DNA from 4 places in the Vibrio sp. B1Z05 genome. Region 2 is predicted to be linked to each of the others. Evidence: predicted binding sites of a transcription regulator. Region 2 holds the regulator's gene; each other region holds the start of a gene.
What was found. Region 2 encodes PurR, which represses purine synthesis genes. Its sites were predicted from a motif close to TNANGNAAACGTTTNCNTNA; they were not measured.
Positions count from the first base shown of each region.

Region 1 (3,930 bases), on a different replicon from region 2:
ACTGACTGATTTGCGTAAACTTGGCATCAATGAGCTAATAATGATCACCGGTGACAGTGCTTACAAAGCACAGATTTTAGCCGATGAATTGCAGCTAGATCGAATGTACGCACAAACCGTGCCTTCAAAAAAATCTTCGATCATTGAATCGTTGCAACAAGAAGGTAAAAAGGTCATGTTTATTGGTGATGGTGTGAACGATGCACCCGCCTTAACCGCGGCTGATGTGGGTGTGGCCATGTGCCGAGGCACTGAGCTGGCAAGGCAAGTGGCTGATGTGGTGTTGCTGAAAGACGGATTATATGGCGTGGTCGAAGCGAGAGAGTTAGCTAATATCGCCATGCGAGTCATTCATTCCAACATTAAGCTGGCGGAGTACATTAACAGCGGCATCATGCTTGCAGCTGCGTTGGGCTACTTAAACCCGACAATGAGTGCGTTACTACACAATGGTACAACACTCTCTATTTTAGGGCGCTCTGCCGCATTACGTCGTTACTAAAGCGATAGTGTAATAAAGGTAAAAGTTGGACGAGCTTTTGCCTTTATTTTGTTTCTTCACAGCAATTCTTTTCTGCTGTTCAATTTTTGCTTATCAATTCCAGTTAGAAAATAGTATTTCGTTCTATTAGGCGTAGTGAAAAAGATAAGGTATGGTTAGGTTTTTTAGCCATATTAATCCTTTATGCCCTCTGAACATTCTTTATTTAATACTTTGCAATCAATAGGTTTTTCCCTTCCTGAAGGGCAGGGCGGTATTGCGGCTCAGCAAACGCAAATACAAGCACAACTCAATCAATTGAGTGAAGCACTCTCACCTTTATTTGAGCGCGCTAAGGCAAAATACCCTGAGCATACCGATCAGCAATTGTTGCTCGGTTTATTTACTCTGCACCATGAAAAACAACTGCAGCAATTGCGCACGCAACAGCCAAGTTTACTAGCAATGCAAAAAGTCATTGATGATTCTCTTGATAAACAACACGCACAGGCCTTTAAGTCTCCGTTAATCGCTGAAATTTGGCTCGTTATGCATTTGTGGCTGTTTGTACAAGGGCAATCAAACATCGACTATTCGTTAGCGTACGATTATGCCAATGAAACCGCCGAACTGCTGAACCCATTTTCATCCTCATCATCCAGTGAATTACGCAGTGAATGGCTCAAATCGTTTTATGCGGGTAAAGAAACAGTCAACCAACAAAACAGCGGGATATGTTATTGGATTAAGCGTCTATTAAGAAAAAGTAATCAGTGATGATGAACTCTGTTAGCTAATGGTTTTCAGTAAATGAAAACTGGTGTTTTTTCAGGTCACGCAAACGTTTGCTCTTTACTTATCATAAAATTTCTTTAAGATTTCCGCCCATATCAGATTGTCTTTTTATCCCTCCAGAGGACCATATGCTGTCGGACATTGAAATCTCACGATCTACCCCTTTACGCCCCATTTCAGATGTCGCAACCGCAATAGGGTTGCACAGCGACGAGATTCAAACTCACGGTCAACATAAAGCAAAAATTAGTCTCAAAGCTTTAAAACGTCTTGAAAACAAAAAGACGGGTAAATTGATCGTTGTGACTGCCATTACCCCAACGCCATTGGGCGAGGGTAAAACGGTGACTGCCATTGGACTTGCGCAAGGTTTATTCAAAGTCGGCCAGTCAGTAATGACCTGTATTCGTCAACCTTCTATGGGGCCGGTATTTGGCGTCAAAGGTGGTGCAGCAGGTGGCGGTTATTCTCAAGTCGCGCCTATGGAAGAGCTAAACTTGCATCTGACTGGCGATATTCACGCTGTTACGGTTGCGCATAACCTAGCGTCTGCGGCTATTGATGCCCGTATTTATCATGAGCAGCGCAAAGGCTATGACGATTTTGAAGCTCGCACCGGGCTTAGCGCACTGCGCATTGATGCGGAATCTATCGTTTGGAAACGCGTCATTGACCACAACGACCGCGCACTGCGTAAAGTGACGGTAGGTATCAATGACGAAGGCAAAACCATTAACGGCTATGAGCGTGAAGATGGTTTTGATATTTCAGCTGCTTCAGAGCTAATGGCAGTGCTGGCACTGGCTAGCGATCTTAAAGATCTGCGTCAGCGCATTGGCAAGATTGTGATCGGTTACAACCTTGAAGGTAAAGCGGTGACAACTGAAGACCTTGGTGTTGCCGGAGCAATGACAGTGAGTATGCGTGAGGCAATTGAGCCAACGATGATGCAGACTCTAGAAGGTATTCCAACCCTGATTCACGCTGGACCATTTGCCAATATTGCGCACGGTAACTCTTCAATCATTGCGGATAATATTGCCACCAAACTGGCTGACTTTACCGTTACTGAAGGCGGTTTTGGTTCGGACATGGGCTTTGAAAAAGCCTGTAATATCAAAGCGCAAGCCTCTGATAAAGCGCCTGATTGTGCGGTGATTGTCGCCACTTTGCGCGGATTAAAAGCAAACTCTGGATTATACAGCTTAAAACCGGGTCAACCGATCCCTGATAGCATGTATGAAAAAGACAGTGCTGCATTAGAAGCCGGTTTTGCTAACTTAAAATGGCATATTGAAAACGTGACTAAGTATGGCGTTCCTGCCGTAGTTGCGATTAACCGTTTTCCGCAAGATACCGATGAAGAGTTGCTACAGCTGAAGAGCATGGTTGAAGCACTGCCGTACTCGGTGGAAGTGGCCGTCTGTGAAGCCTTTGCAAAAGGTGGCGCTGGCGCAGTTGAGCTTGCCAATAAAGTGGTTGAGCAGTGCCATAACACTCCGGCGCAATTTACTCCTTTGTATCGCATGAATCAGCCTCTTGAAGAGAAAATCATGGCGGTGAGTGAAATTGGCTACGGAGCGGCGTCTGTTACCTTGAGTGACAAAGCGCAATCGCAACTGGCTCAATATAAAGCCTTAGGCTTTGATAACTTAGCTATCTGCATGGCAAAAACGCCTATGTCCATTTCAACCGATGGTTCAGTGAAAGGCGCACCGTCACAGTTTGACGTGCCGATTCGTGAGCTGCGACTTTGCGCCGGTGCAGGCTTTATTTACGCACTGTGCGGCAACGTAATGACCATGCCGGGGCTTCCTGATAAGCCAGCCTTTATGAATCTTGATATTGATGAAGACGGCAATATTACAGGTCTAAGCTAACTTTTCAGCGTTGACTTAGAGCAAACATTAAAAAGGCATACTCTATACAGGTATGCCTTTTCTAATTTTACTAAGTGATTGACTCGTTACTCACAAGGCGGCGCAAGATGAATCATTGCCAAGCCACCTAATGAGGTTTCTCGGTATTTCTTGTTCATGTCTTTACCGGTTTGATACATGGTGTCGATGACATCATCTAGCGAGATCAAACACTTACTAGAACGTCTTAATGCCATACGTGAGGCGTTAATCGCTTTCATTGCGCCCATAGCGTTACGCTCAATACACGGCACTTGTACTAGTCCGCCAATCGGATCGCAAGTCATGCCTAATGAGTGTTCCATAGCAATTTCTGCCGCAATACAAATTTGCTCATTACTGCCACCGCGAAGTGCGGTTAATCCAGCCGCCGCCATGGAAGATGACACTCCCACTTCGCCCTGACAACCCACTTCTGCGCCAGAAATAGAAGCATTGGTTTTGTACAAAATACCAATCGCGCCAGACACAGCCATAAAATCTTTAAGCTGTTTAGTGTCGAGTTGTTTGATAAAGCGGTGGTAATACATCAATACTGCAGGAATAACTCCAGCCGCACCGTTAGTCGGTGAGGTGACTACTTGACCGCCAGCGGCGTTTTCTTCACTCACGGCAAAAGCAAACAGGTTGATCCAATCAAGGATTTCCATTGGGTCATTTTCCACCAGAACATTGGCTTCTAGCTTTTTCAATAAGTTTGGCGCGCGGCGCGTGACGTTTAATCCGCCTTCCAAA
Region 1 is NZ_CP130464.1:839,901-843,830, reverse strand. Features, by position in the region: gene QV280_RS16435 (heavy metal translocating P-type ATPase) at 1-502, shown strand, start outside; gene QV280_RS16430 (hypothetical protein) at 686-1,258, shown strand; gene QV280_RS16425 (formate--tetrahydrofolate ligase) at 1,405-3,156, shown strand; gene QV280_RS16420 (L-serine ammonia-lyase) at 3,243-3,930, opposite strand, start outside.
Region 1: a site for PurR is predicted at 1,315-1,334, ahead of QV280_RS16425 (formate--tetrahydrofolate ligase). Genes of this name have one in related genera too.

Region 2 (3,930 bases):
ACATTGGCAGAGCTTGCCTCTGAGCGCGTTAAGTCTATGGTGCTTGGCGGCGCTGTGACGCGCTTTAATACGCGTTCGCAAATCTTAGTGAAAATGGGCGATTTGTGTAAAAACATTATCCCGTACATGTGGCTGTATAGCTTGTTTGCTTGGATTGTGATGCCGCAAAAAGGGCAAGTTGAATCTCGTTTGATGTTTGTACGAGAAGCAAGAAAGTTATGTCAAAAAGAGTTTAAACGTTGGTTTAAGCTGGCAGCTGATGTTAACCCGCTAATGCGCTACTTTAGAGATAAAGAGCTTGATATTCCGACTCTATATTTAATGGGTGACAAGGACTACATGTTCATCAAGCCGGTAAAAGAGATGGTTTCGGTTCACCAAAATAGCCAGTTGGTAGAAATAGAAAATTGCGGCCATGTTTGTAACGTGGAAAAGCCTCAAGAGTTCAATGACAAATCTATCGAGTTTATTCGTTCACAAAGCTAGATGTCGCAAAGATAGAGGTATCAAAGTTAAATATTGCACTCAATAACTAGGATACTAAACCAATATCGCTTCATCAGTGGTGCTAGCGCCACATTGCCAGCATAAGGCAAACTGCCCCTCATTTATTTCCCCACAATCATCACAGCGCCAATCTGAGCTGTGATTGTGTCTATCTTCAAATTCTGCAATCAGGGCTTTGGCTTGCTGTTGCTTGTGCTCGTCGACTAGCCACAGATAGGGCAGGCTAGAGTCATCCATTGGCAACTCTCCTTGCAGACCAAATAACCCTTCTCCGCGCACTTCTACCTGAATGCGATGACTACGCAAAAGCTCACATAAAATATGAGCTTGAGGCGGGTTTTGCGCAACGTATAACTTCATGAATATCCTTTAGGTTGCGATGATGGATTAAGCAGGGCTAGAGCCGTTTTGTGGTCGAATCTTACCCATGATCCACTTAGCAATGAGCGGGAATAAACCTAACAGAGCAAAAGAAGCCAATACGGTAGGCGAAACAATGCCAGATAAGCTGTCTATTTCTGCCAGTTGCGTCCCAGCGTTTAGATACACCATAGTCCCGGCCAGCATGCCAAGTTGGCTAAATACATAGTATTTTACAACCGAGATAGGGGTTAGCCCCATCAATAGGTTAATCAGGAAAAACGGAAATACGGGAATTAGACGCAATGAGAATAGATAAAAGGCACCGTCACGTTCAACGCCTTTGTTAATGGCGTCAAGTTTAGAGCCAAACTTAGCTTGTACCCAATCACGCAATAGGTAGCGACTGCTTAAAAAGGCTAAGGTTGCGCCAATGGTGCTGGCAAATGAGACCAATAGTAAGCTGGTCCAGAAGCCAAACAGTGCTGCGCCAAGTAAAGTCACCACCGCAGCGCCAGGAATGGAAAAGGCCGTAACAAATACGTAGCCAATAAAGTAGATAGTCGCTGACAATACGAAGTTATTTTCAATATGCGTATTGAGGGCCAATTGCTGAGTTTTGGCATTTTCTAAAGTGAAGTACTGACCGAAGTTGATGCCGAGTAATACAATCGCTGCAACTAAAATTAGCCCGATTATCAATTTCTTATTCATGAGAGCGTCCTTATCATCCTGAGTAAGTATAGAGACAGGATCAATAATAGGAAACTTTCACCAGTTGCGTATTTTATTTAATTTATTCTCAGCAGATACAAATAAAAAAGGCTAGAAATCATTAAGATATCTAGCCTTATTCAGTTAAATGGTCACGTTAACTAGCGTTTAGGTTTCTCACGCTTGAGCGCTCTACCAACTCTGGGTGCATTTCAAAAATGCGGCGGTCGTGCTCTTTATTTTTAATGCGCTCTAGCAAGATCTCAAAGGCGGTTTTACCCACGCGACGTTTTGGCTGATGTATCGTGGTAAGAGGCGGCGCAAAATAGCCAGCTAAATCGATATTATCGTAACCAATTACAGAGATATCTTCTGGAACGGCAATGCCATGTTGAGTCAGACGGCTAATTAAACCCAGCGCCATGATGTCGTTAAAGCAGAAAATAGCCGTAGGGCGTTCACTTTCTGCAAGAGCAACCAGTTTGTCAGCCGTTTCAACTGCGGTATCACATTCAAAGTTACCTTCGAAAATGAAATCGTCGTTGTACGGGATATTAGCTTGAGCCAATGCTCTTTTATAGCCAGACATACGCTCAATACAAGCAAGCTTTTCAGTTTGACCGGTTAAACAGCCAATTTTCGTATGTCCATTTTCAACCAGATATTTAGTGGCAAGGTAGCCACCTTCTTCTGAGTTATCAATGATCTTGTCTGCAGAAGAGGACTCTGGGCCCCAATCCATCACCACTTTAGGAATGCCTGGGTGAGAATCTAGCATTTCACGTAACTCTTCGGTTAAGTCAGAGCACATCACTAATATTCCATCTACGCGCTTTTCGGCAAGCATACGAATGTAATCGCGCTGCTTTTCGTACAGTCCGCCAGTGTTACATAAGATCAACGTATAGCCTTGACGATAACAGTAACTTTCAACGCCATCGACCACTTCCGCGAAGAAGGGGTTAGTGGATTGAGTTACCAACATGCCAATGGTTCTAGTGGTGTTGCATTTTAAGCTACGAGCAACCGCACTTGGCGCATAGTTGAGCTCTTTTACAGCTTCCATAACACGTTCTTGTGTTGTTTCAGCCACAAAACGTGTTTTATTGATAACGTGTGAAACTGTAGTGGTGGAGACACCAGCCAGTTTTGCGACGTCTTTTATGGTTGCCATAGGAGACCTTGTAAATATAAGTAATGATTATAAAATGCGTTGAATTATTGAGTAATTTGCACTCAAAATCACATTGCAAACGATTGCGGGGGAGTCTAGCCATAAATGATGAAACTGACAACGCATTTATGACGATAATGTGAATCTATTTTCGGTAACTGAGCTATTTTTCATTACTGAGATAACGACAATCAATTTCACAAAATTTAACTAACAGTTCAGCGACCGCAGAATAGAAACCAAATTCATCATATTTAGTGCAGTTTACCGAAAATTGTGGAATCCAACTCAGTAAATGTTGCTCAATGAATGACTTCTGTTCGCTAAGGGCTGATTCTAGATGTGATTCCATTTCTAGCGCGTTTGAGCGCATGATTAGATTGCCAATAAAGTCGAGTTCAACAGCCAGATGATCGGCAGGCTCGTTAAAGCACTTATCCACTTCAATGCCATGCTCTAACATAACTTGCGTCATCTGCTGAGCAGGGGTGCCAGTAAGCGCCTTGTTTTCATCAATATAAACAGAGGCGCAGGGCTGGGCAGTTTGTTTGTCAGAGGCTAAAAATAAGTCGTAGAAATCAGCGGATAATTCAAGTTGAGCACCCGGGCGTTGTTGCAGTCGCTCAAGAGCATCCAGTAAGCGTTTAGCGGCTGTGGCTAGGGTTTCATTTTCGGCTAAACCATTAATGAAACCCCTCACTTCAGGGGTTTGATAGGCAATCAGTTCGTCTTGGGTCAGCTCTTTAGAAAATAAGCTGGAAAACCACCAATAAATTTCTGCCCGCTGTTCATTAAACTGCTTGAGCTCTTGCATTGTTTAACCCATAACTCGTTAGCAAACTACAACACCAGCTTCTAAGTTGGCGAAAATATAGACGTTCACTAAATTATGAGTCACTTATTTGCTACTGACAAGATCTCGTATGTTTTTCCACCACTTACCCATAGTTTCGTGCCAGTAGCGTTCCGTTTGCTCTAGGTATCGTGCTTGCGGTGTGTACTTTTGCCACGCTTGATTAATATTGGATTGGGCTAAGTAATTGGTCGGTGCTGGAGTAGGGTTTAGACCGGCGCTGTGAAACTCGCGCAGGGCGCGTTCCATATGACTGGCCGAAGTAACCAGTGACATATGCTTTTCACCGACAAAGCCCGCTGCTTGTCTGGCTTCTTCCCAA
Region 2 is NZ_CP130463.1:1,716,013-1,719,942, reverse strand. Features, by position in the region: gene QV280_RS07800 (alpha/beta fold hydrolase) at 1-486, shown strand, start outside; gene QV280_RS07795 (putative signal transducing protein) at 541-867, opposite strand; gene QV280_RS07790 (TVP38/TMEM64 family protein) at 895-1,581, opposite strand; gene purR (HTH-type transcriptional repressor PurR) at 1,739-2,755, opposite strand; gene torD (molecular chaperone TorD) at 2,919-3,569, opposite strand; gene elyC (envelope biogenesis factor ElyC) at 3,654-3,930, opposite strand, start outside.

Region 3 (3,930 bases), 480 kb from region 2:
GCGGTAATTGCTGATAAACACTGTTATCGGTTGCTACCGCTAATCGACTGGCGTATTGGGTTTCAATCTCACCTTGAAAGCCTCGTTGTACAAGTTGCTTAAGGTAGCTATCAACGGTTGCATTGCTTGAAGGGGTTTGGCTGAGTCTTGGTAACATAATGCTTCCTGCAGTCATCATGCGCTACTCCATCGTCTTAGGCATGAATAATTTAAGTCGTTTATTTTCTAACACTTTACATGATTTAAGAAATGATCAAAACCATCATAGAGAATGCTATTCATTTACTCTTTAAGAGTGAGCGAAAAAGGAGTAAAATGTGTCCCCCTTTTGGTGATGCCGAGAACGTATGAACAAGCAAAAAGCGTTGAAAAAAATAGCAAAATGCCTTGAATTAGGTAATTCAGCCAACGTCAACGAGGCTGCAAACGCCATTAAAATGGCACACAACCTTATGCTCAAGTATGGTCTTGAAAAAGATGATATTGAGTTTATCAAAATGGGGAAAACTCAATCTTCTCACCTTTTACCTAGCAATGTCGGTAATAATATTTTACGAGTTATACGTGGCATTAATACCAAATTTGGTGTAGAAGCGGTATTGCTAAATCATAAAGGGTTAAAACGCGTAGAATTTATCGGTGAAGCCGATCGTGCCATTTTTGCCGCGTTTGCGTTTGATGTTGTGTATCGAGAAATGAATGAACACACAGGTAAGTTTAGAAATAGCTTTGCCGGTTCAGGTACACCCTCATCCGAAGTCACCAAACGAGTTAACTCGTTTCTATCGGGTTGGATTGAAGGAGCACTGGAAAAATTACCGCTCATTGCTCCAGATGACGAATCCGATAAGAAAATTAAGAATTATATTGATAAAGAATTTGAAAATATAGATAGGGAAACCTTTAAAAAGCAACTTCAAGAAGCGATGAAAAACCTTACCGCGGATTACGAAGTTGGCTTGAAAAAAGGTCGAACTTTATCTGTCAGCCGACCTGTTGAAGGGGCTCAAGCCAAAAAACTGCTGAAATAATCGTATTTCTCCCTTAATAACGCTTGATAAGAACAAATATGCAACAGTTTATTCACAATGGTGTAATATTATATATCTTAACCTTTCGGCGAGGATCGAACCATCGATACTGGCCTGTCTCGAATAAAAGGTCGTATCAAAAGCAAATACTTATGGAGTAGTTATTAGTATGAAAAAAACTTTCTCACATTGCGATTGGTGTAAAAAATTAGCTTTCGTTGAAAAATTGACTTACATGGACGGGTACGTTAACTGTTGTTGCGACTCATGCAAACAAACTGCGCTACTGGATATCAAGCGCTATAACCATGAAGAAAGTGTCACACCACAAAAAGAAATGTTGAAACGTCAACACGCATAGAGACCTCGAGAAAACAACAAACCCAACTTAGTGTTGGGTTTTTTTTTGCCAAAATTTCATTATCTAAGCTTGATCTTTAACCGAACAGGTATTACTGTTTATCTATACAGTATGTATGGAGATACAGTAAATGCACTTTCAACCAATGAATAATAGCAGCGCTTTAAATCTTTCACCTCGTTCTTTTCAAGCATCTAGCTTAGAACGTTTGGCTAAAGCTTCATCGGCTCACAAATGGATTTTATTCACCGCACAAACCCATCTTCCAGACTTAAAAGATCTTCAATCATACCGTGTCGATTGTGAGAAAATCATTCAGCTAAGGCCTTCAATAAAGAGCAGCGAAATTGAAGTGGTGACAAAAGCCATCACTTTAGGCAACGCCAGTGCCATTGTAGCCAGTGGCGATATTGATAGTTTTGCTCGTAAACAATTACAGCAGTTAGCTATGCAACACGGATGTGAAGTCTTTTTCTCAACATCAAACACTCAATATCTTCATTAAATTAACAATTTATTAAGATACAGAGCGTAAAAATAGCGAAGTCAAATTGACGAGGCGCAATCGTTTGCTTTTCTATTGGAATAGTGAAAATGATCTGTGTATTATTCTCAGCAGTATTTACCCTATTAGGTATAAATTATGAATCTTGCTGACCAAGTATTAGACGTTAACGATGACTTGCCTATTCGCACCGATAAACCTGTACACAGTGGTAAAGTGCGCTCTGTGTACTGGCTTACTGAAGAAGACAGTCGCCGCTTAATCAAAGAAAAAAACTACGATGTTTCCGAAGATGCTCCTTTAGCCATCATGGTAATTAGTGATCGCATCTCTGCATTTGATTGTATCTGGCACGGTGAACAAAACCTAAAAGGGGTTCCCGGCAAAGGAGCAGCGCTTAACGCCATCTCTAATCATTGGTTTAAACTGTTTAAAGATAATGGTTTAGCAGACAGTCATATTCTTGATATTCCCCACCCTCTAGTGTGGATCGTGCAAAAAGCGAAACCTGTGATGGTTGAAGCTATCTGCCGTAAATACATTACAGGCTCAATGTGGCGTGCTTATTCAAAAGGTGAGCGTTCGTTCTGTGGTATCGACTTGCCTGAAGGCTTAATCAAAGACGGATTACTTGACGATCTATTAATTACTCCTTCCACCAAAGGCATTTTAAAAGGTATTCCTAACGTTCCTGAAGTGGACGATGTGAATATTACTCGCCAAGATCTGATCAATAACTACGCATCATTTAATTTCCAAGCGCCACAAGATGTCGATCGCTACGAAGTGTTGCTGAAAGAAGGCTTTAACGTTATTGATAACGCTCTTTCAAAAATTGGACAGATCTTTGTCGACACCAAATTTGAATTTGGTTATGTCACTGACAGTAAAGGCAATGAAAAGCTCATTTATATGGACGAAGTAGGCACACCTGATTCTTCACGTATTTGGGATAAAGACGCTTACAATGATGGTGTTATTGTCGAAAACTCGAAAGAAGGCTTCCGTCAGTTCTTGTTAAACCACTTCCCTGATCCTGATATCTTACTTAACAAAGATCGCATGACAGAGCGTAACGCTTTAGCAACCGATAATGAACTGCCGTTATCAGCAATGATGGAGCTTTCAGAAACTTATACCAGTATTGCAGAGAAAATCACTGGCAATAAAATTGAGCTAAGCGCGAACCCTAAAGCCGAAATCGTTGAAATATTGGCAAGAGACTACGCGCTAGTTGACTAAACCAAGTGCGCTAAACTAACAGTACTCAGGAAAGTAGGCTAAAGCAGAGTAGGTAAAGCAAAGTACGCAATCAAGCGCACTAAATTTACCGATAAACATTATCTGTTGCAATGCCATACAGCATGAAGCCGTCACCCACAGTGACGGCTTCTTTTATTTTATTCATTCAATCATTCTAAGCACTTAATTTAAACGTGATGCCCTACCCACTTCATTCACCGATATTTTACCTAGCAAATCATTTTTGATTGCATTGCCTAATAAAGAAAAATGCACACCTTGAATCGCACCTTCTAATTTCCACAACAAATTAATGTTTAGGTCTAAACCATAGATAGATTGCAGGCGACGAAACGACTCGCTAGAGCCAATAGTTCTCAATCCACTGACATCTTGAATGTCTATTCTGGCTAACATTCTTTCGATACTCAGTTGCAAGTTGGGTAAGTCACGAATGCGCTCATCACAATGTTGGCATCTGTCTTTGTCAACTTTGGCATTTTCTATGGATTGAATAAACAAAGAATGCGTTTGAATCGGATCGGAAAAATACAGATCCATAATGTTGTAATATTGAACTCTAGCGCAGCCGATTCGTTTTTGGAACTTAAACTGTTTACAGCCTAAAGCGATCAGTTTATCGGTTAAATCGGGACCACCGCGCAAGTATGCCCTTCCTTCATGAACCAATAAAAACATGGCATCATCAATAAAATATCCCGTGCCACCAAACATTGAACGAGAGTTTAATCCATCAAAACGTTGAATGTTGTCAATCACAGCAGCAATTC
Region 3 is NZ_CP130463.1:1,234,976-1,238,905, reverse strand. Features, by position in the region: gene ydiJ (D-2-hydroxyglutarate dehydrogenase YdiJ) at 1-157, opposite strand, end outside; gene QV280_RS05775 (DUF2786 domain-containing protein) at 348-1,031, shown strand; gene QV280_RS05770 (hypothetical protein) at 1,523-1,897, shown strand; gene QV280_RS05765 (phosphoribosylaminoimidazolesuccinocarboxamide synthase) at 2,036-3,139, shown strand; gene QV280_RS05760 (TfoX/Sxy family DNA transformation protein) at 3,323-3,930, opposite strand, start outside.
Region 3: a site for PurR is predicted at 1,950-1,969, ahead of QV280_RS05765 (phosphoribosylaminoimidazolesuccinocarboxamide synthase). Genes of this name have one in related genera too.

Region 4 (3,930 bases), 660 kb from region 2:
ACGCGTCTTTCTAGCATTAAAGGCATCGAGAAAACCGCAATGCTAAATACCACGGATGCCAAAATAAACCCTGTGATGGAACCAGTAATAAGGAATGGTGCAAATTCGACGATACTGGCGCCTTCCACGGAAGGGTATAAAGCATGCAGTAGTGAGGCTATTCTCATCCAAAATATCATGGCGACAACCAACAACACTGCAAAGCTCCATTGTGATGTGGAATTACGACCGATGGCTTTCATTGAATGCAGTAGGTTGGGTTGTTTGCCTCTTTCTCTTGCCCAACTGACATCGTATAACCCTAGCGCTAAAAATGGTCCAATGAGCATATAGATAATCAGCGCCGGCAGTATCACTAGGTGTGGATGATTACCTTGTAGGTAGATCAAGCCAACGATGCCTGCGGCGGCAATAGCAAAACAGGTGCCATAAAAGAGGCTAATAACGGGGGAGCGGACGAAGTCATTTAAGCCTAAAGCTAACCATTGAAAAGGGTCGCTGATGCTGATTTTATTGCAGGGCAGTGTTTTGGCATATTCACTGTTTTTGATTTCAGATGCTTTATGAAAATCACTGTCATCGTATGTACGAGGCATGATAATCCTCCTGATTGAGTCCCGTAATATTGACTCTGAACATGGGATAACTGGTTGTTAGCACTAGAAATCCTACTAGAGTCGGTCTGCTGCTATTTTGATTCCTTTATGTAAAAGGTGATCTATTTAACATTTTATTAACTTTCATAACTATCGTTGTGGATGCTAGGAATTACAAATTTTGCATGAAAAATAATCAGAAGGAGGTAGATGACAGGAGTAAACTGAGAGCAAAAAAAACCTCAGCACAAAGGCTGAGGTTGATATAAATAGGTGTTTCTAGTCGATTATAGACCAGCAAAATCCTTAAGGATTGCTGCTTTGTCTGTCGCTTCCCAAGGGAATTCTTCACGACCAAAGTGACCGTAAGCTGCTGTTTTCTTGTAGATAGGTTGTAGCAAGTTCAGCATTTCTTGTAAGCCGTATGGGCGTAGGTCGAAGTTTTGACGAACAGCTTCAATGATGATTTCTTGAGCTACTTTTTCAGTGCCGAAGGTTTCAATCATGATTGATGTTGGATCAGCAACGCCGATAGCGTAAGAAAGTTGGATTTCACAACGGTCAGCCATGCCAGCAGCAACGATGTTTTTCGCTACATAACGAGCTGCGTATGCCGCACTACGGTCAACTTTTGATGGATCTTTACCAGAGAATGCACCGCCACCGTGACGAGCTGCGCCGCCGTAGGTATCAACGATAATTTTACGACCAGTTAGACCACAGTCACCCATTGGGCCACCGATAACGAAACGACCGGTTGGGTTAATAAAAAATTTAGTTTCTTTGTTTAACCATTGCTCAGGAAGTACTGGTTTGATGATAGTTTCCATCACCGCTTCACGAAGCTCTTCTGTTGAAACACTTTCGCTGTGCTGAGTTGATAGAACAACAGCATCGATGCCGACAATTTTACCTTGGTCATATTGGAAGGTAACTTGAGATTTTGCATCAGGACGCAACCAAGGTAGCGTGCCGTTTTTACGTACTTCAGCTTGTTTTTCAACTAAGCGGTGAGAGTAAGTGATTGGTGCAGGCATTAATACTTCAGTTTCGTTAGTCGCGTAACCAAACATAATACCTTGGTCGCCAGCGCCTTGATCTTTAGGGTCAGCTTTATCAACACCTTGGTTGATATCTGGAGATTGCTTACCAATAGTATTTAGTACAGCACAAGAGTCAGCATCGAAGCCCATCTCTGAGTTTACATAACCGATTTCACGAACGGTTTGACGCGTTAGTTCTTCGATATCAACCCAAGCAGAGGTAGTCACTTCACCACCTACCATTACCATGCCAGTCTTTACGTAAGTTTCACATGCAACGCGAGCTTTCGGGTCTTGCTCGATGATTGCATCTAGAACCGCATCAGAGATTTGGTCTGCGATTTTATCTGGATGGCCTTCTGATACTGATTCAGAAGTAAACAGGTGCTTAGCCATGATGGGCTCCCTTATTCTGGTTTAAGAAAAGACGCATCATAGGCGTCTTTTGAATTGTACTTTAAGTAGGTGTTTCTACTTCTAGACGTCTATTCTAATTTTGAATAGACGAAATACAAGCTTTTTTACGATTTAAGTGAGTAAAATATTTGCGCTAGGTCACATTAGTTTTTACTAAATATCGTTAGATGTTAAATAAATCAATATCTCATAGTTTGAATTTTGCACGGGAAACTGTTTGCAGTAACAGAGGCGCTTTGCGACAATAACACCGCCCAACATCCTCTGTTGGGAACAGGACTTATTTTTTATAAATTGCTTATGCATTCAGGAGCAGACATGTCTTCTCGTAAAGATCTAGCCAATGCAATTCGTGCTCTTAGCATGGATGGTGTTCAACAAGCTAACTCTGGTCACCCAGGCGCACCAATGGGGATGGCTGACATCGCTGAAGTACTTTGGCGTGATCATCTAAACCATAACCCACAAAACCCAGAGTGGGCTGATCGTGACCGTTTTATCCTTTCTAATGGTCATGGTTCAATGCTGATCTACTCTCTGCTTCATTTGAGTGGTTATGAGTTGTCTATTGATGATCTTAAAAACTTCCGTCAGTTGCACTCTAAAACTCCGGGTCACCCAGAATATGGATATGCACCCGGCGTTGAAACAACGACAGGCCCACTAGGCCAAGGTATTACTAACGCTGTTGGTATGGCGATGGCTGAAAAAGCACTTGCTGCTCAGTTTAACAAGCCAGGCCACGACATCGTTGACCACTTCACTTATGCGTTCATGGGTGATGGCTGTCTGATGGAAGGTATCTCACACGAGGCATGTTCTCTTGCGGGTACTCTAGGTCTTGGCAAGCTAGTTGCTTTCTGGGATGACAACGGCATCTCAATTGATGGTGAAGTTGAAGGTTGGTTCTCTGACGATACACCTAAGCGTTTCGAAGCTTACGGCTGGCACGTAATCCCAGCAGTAGACGGCCATGATAGCGAAGCAATTAATGCGGCTATTATCGCGGCTAAAGCAGATCCTCGCCCAACACTTATCTGTACTAAAACAGTGATTGGCTTTGGTTCTCCAAACAAAGCGGGTACGCACGACTGTCACGGTGCTCCACTTGGTCAAGACGAAATCGTTGCGACTAAAGCGGCACTAGGTTGGGAATTCGGACCATTTGAAGTTCCTGCTGACATCTACGCACAATGGGATGCAAAAGCATCTGGCGCTGAGAAAGAAGCGGCTTGGAATGCTAAGTTTGACGCTTACGCAGCAGCATACCCTGCTGAAGCGGCTGAACTAAAACGTCGTGTTAATGGTGAGCTTCCAGCTCAGTGGGAAGAACAAGCAAACCAAATCATTGCTGATTTGCAAGCAAACCCTGCTAACATCGCATCTCGTAAAGCATCACAAAATGCACTAGAAGCATTTGGTAAAATGCTTCCTGAATTTATGGGCGGTTCTGCTGACCTTGCGCCTTCTAACCTGACTATGTGGTCTGGTTCTAAGTCTCTTGAAGCATCAGACTTCTCTGGCAACTACATTCACTACGGTGTACGTGAATTTGGTATGACAGCTATCATGAACGGTATTGCTCTGCACGGTGGTTTCGTACCATACGGCGCAACTTTCCTAATGTTCATGGAATACGCACGTAACGCAATGCGTATGGCTGCTCTAATGAAAGTTCAGAACATCCAAGTTTATACTCATGACTCTATCGGTCTGGGTGAAGATGGCCCAACTCACCAACCGGTTGAGCAAGTGGCTTCTCTACGTCTAACTCCAAACATGAGCACATGGCGTCCATGTGACCAAGTTGAGTCAGCAGTAGCATGGAAACTGGCTATCGAACGTAAAGATGGCCCATCTGCGCTTATCTTCTC
Region 4 is NZ_CP130463.1:2,378,397-2,382,326, reverse strand. Features, by position in the region: gene QV280_RS10815 (DUF2189 domain-containing protein) at 1-596, opposite strand, end outside; gene metK (methionine adenosyltransferase) at 884-2,035, opposite strand; gene tkt (transketolase) at 2,375-3,930, shown strand, end outside.
Region 4: a site for PurR is predicted at 2,173-2,192, ahead of metK (methionine adenosyltransferase). Genes of this name have one in related genera too.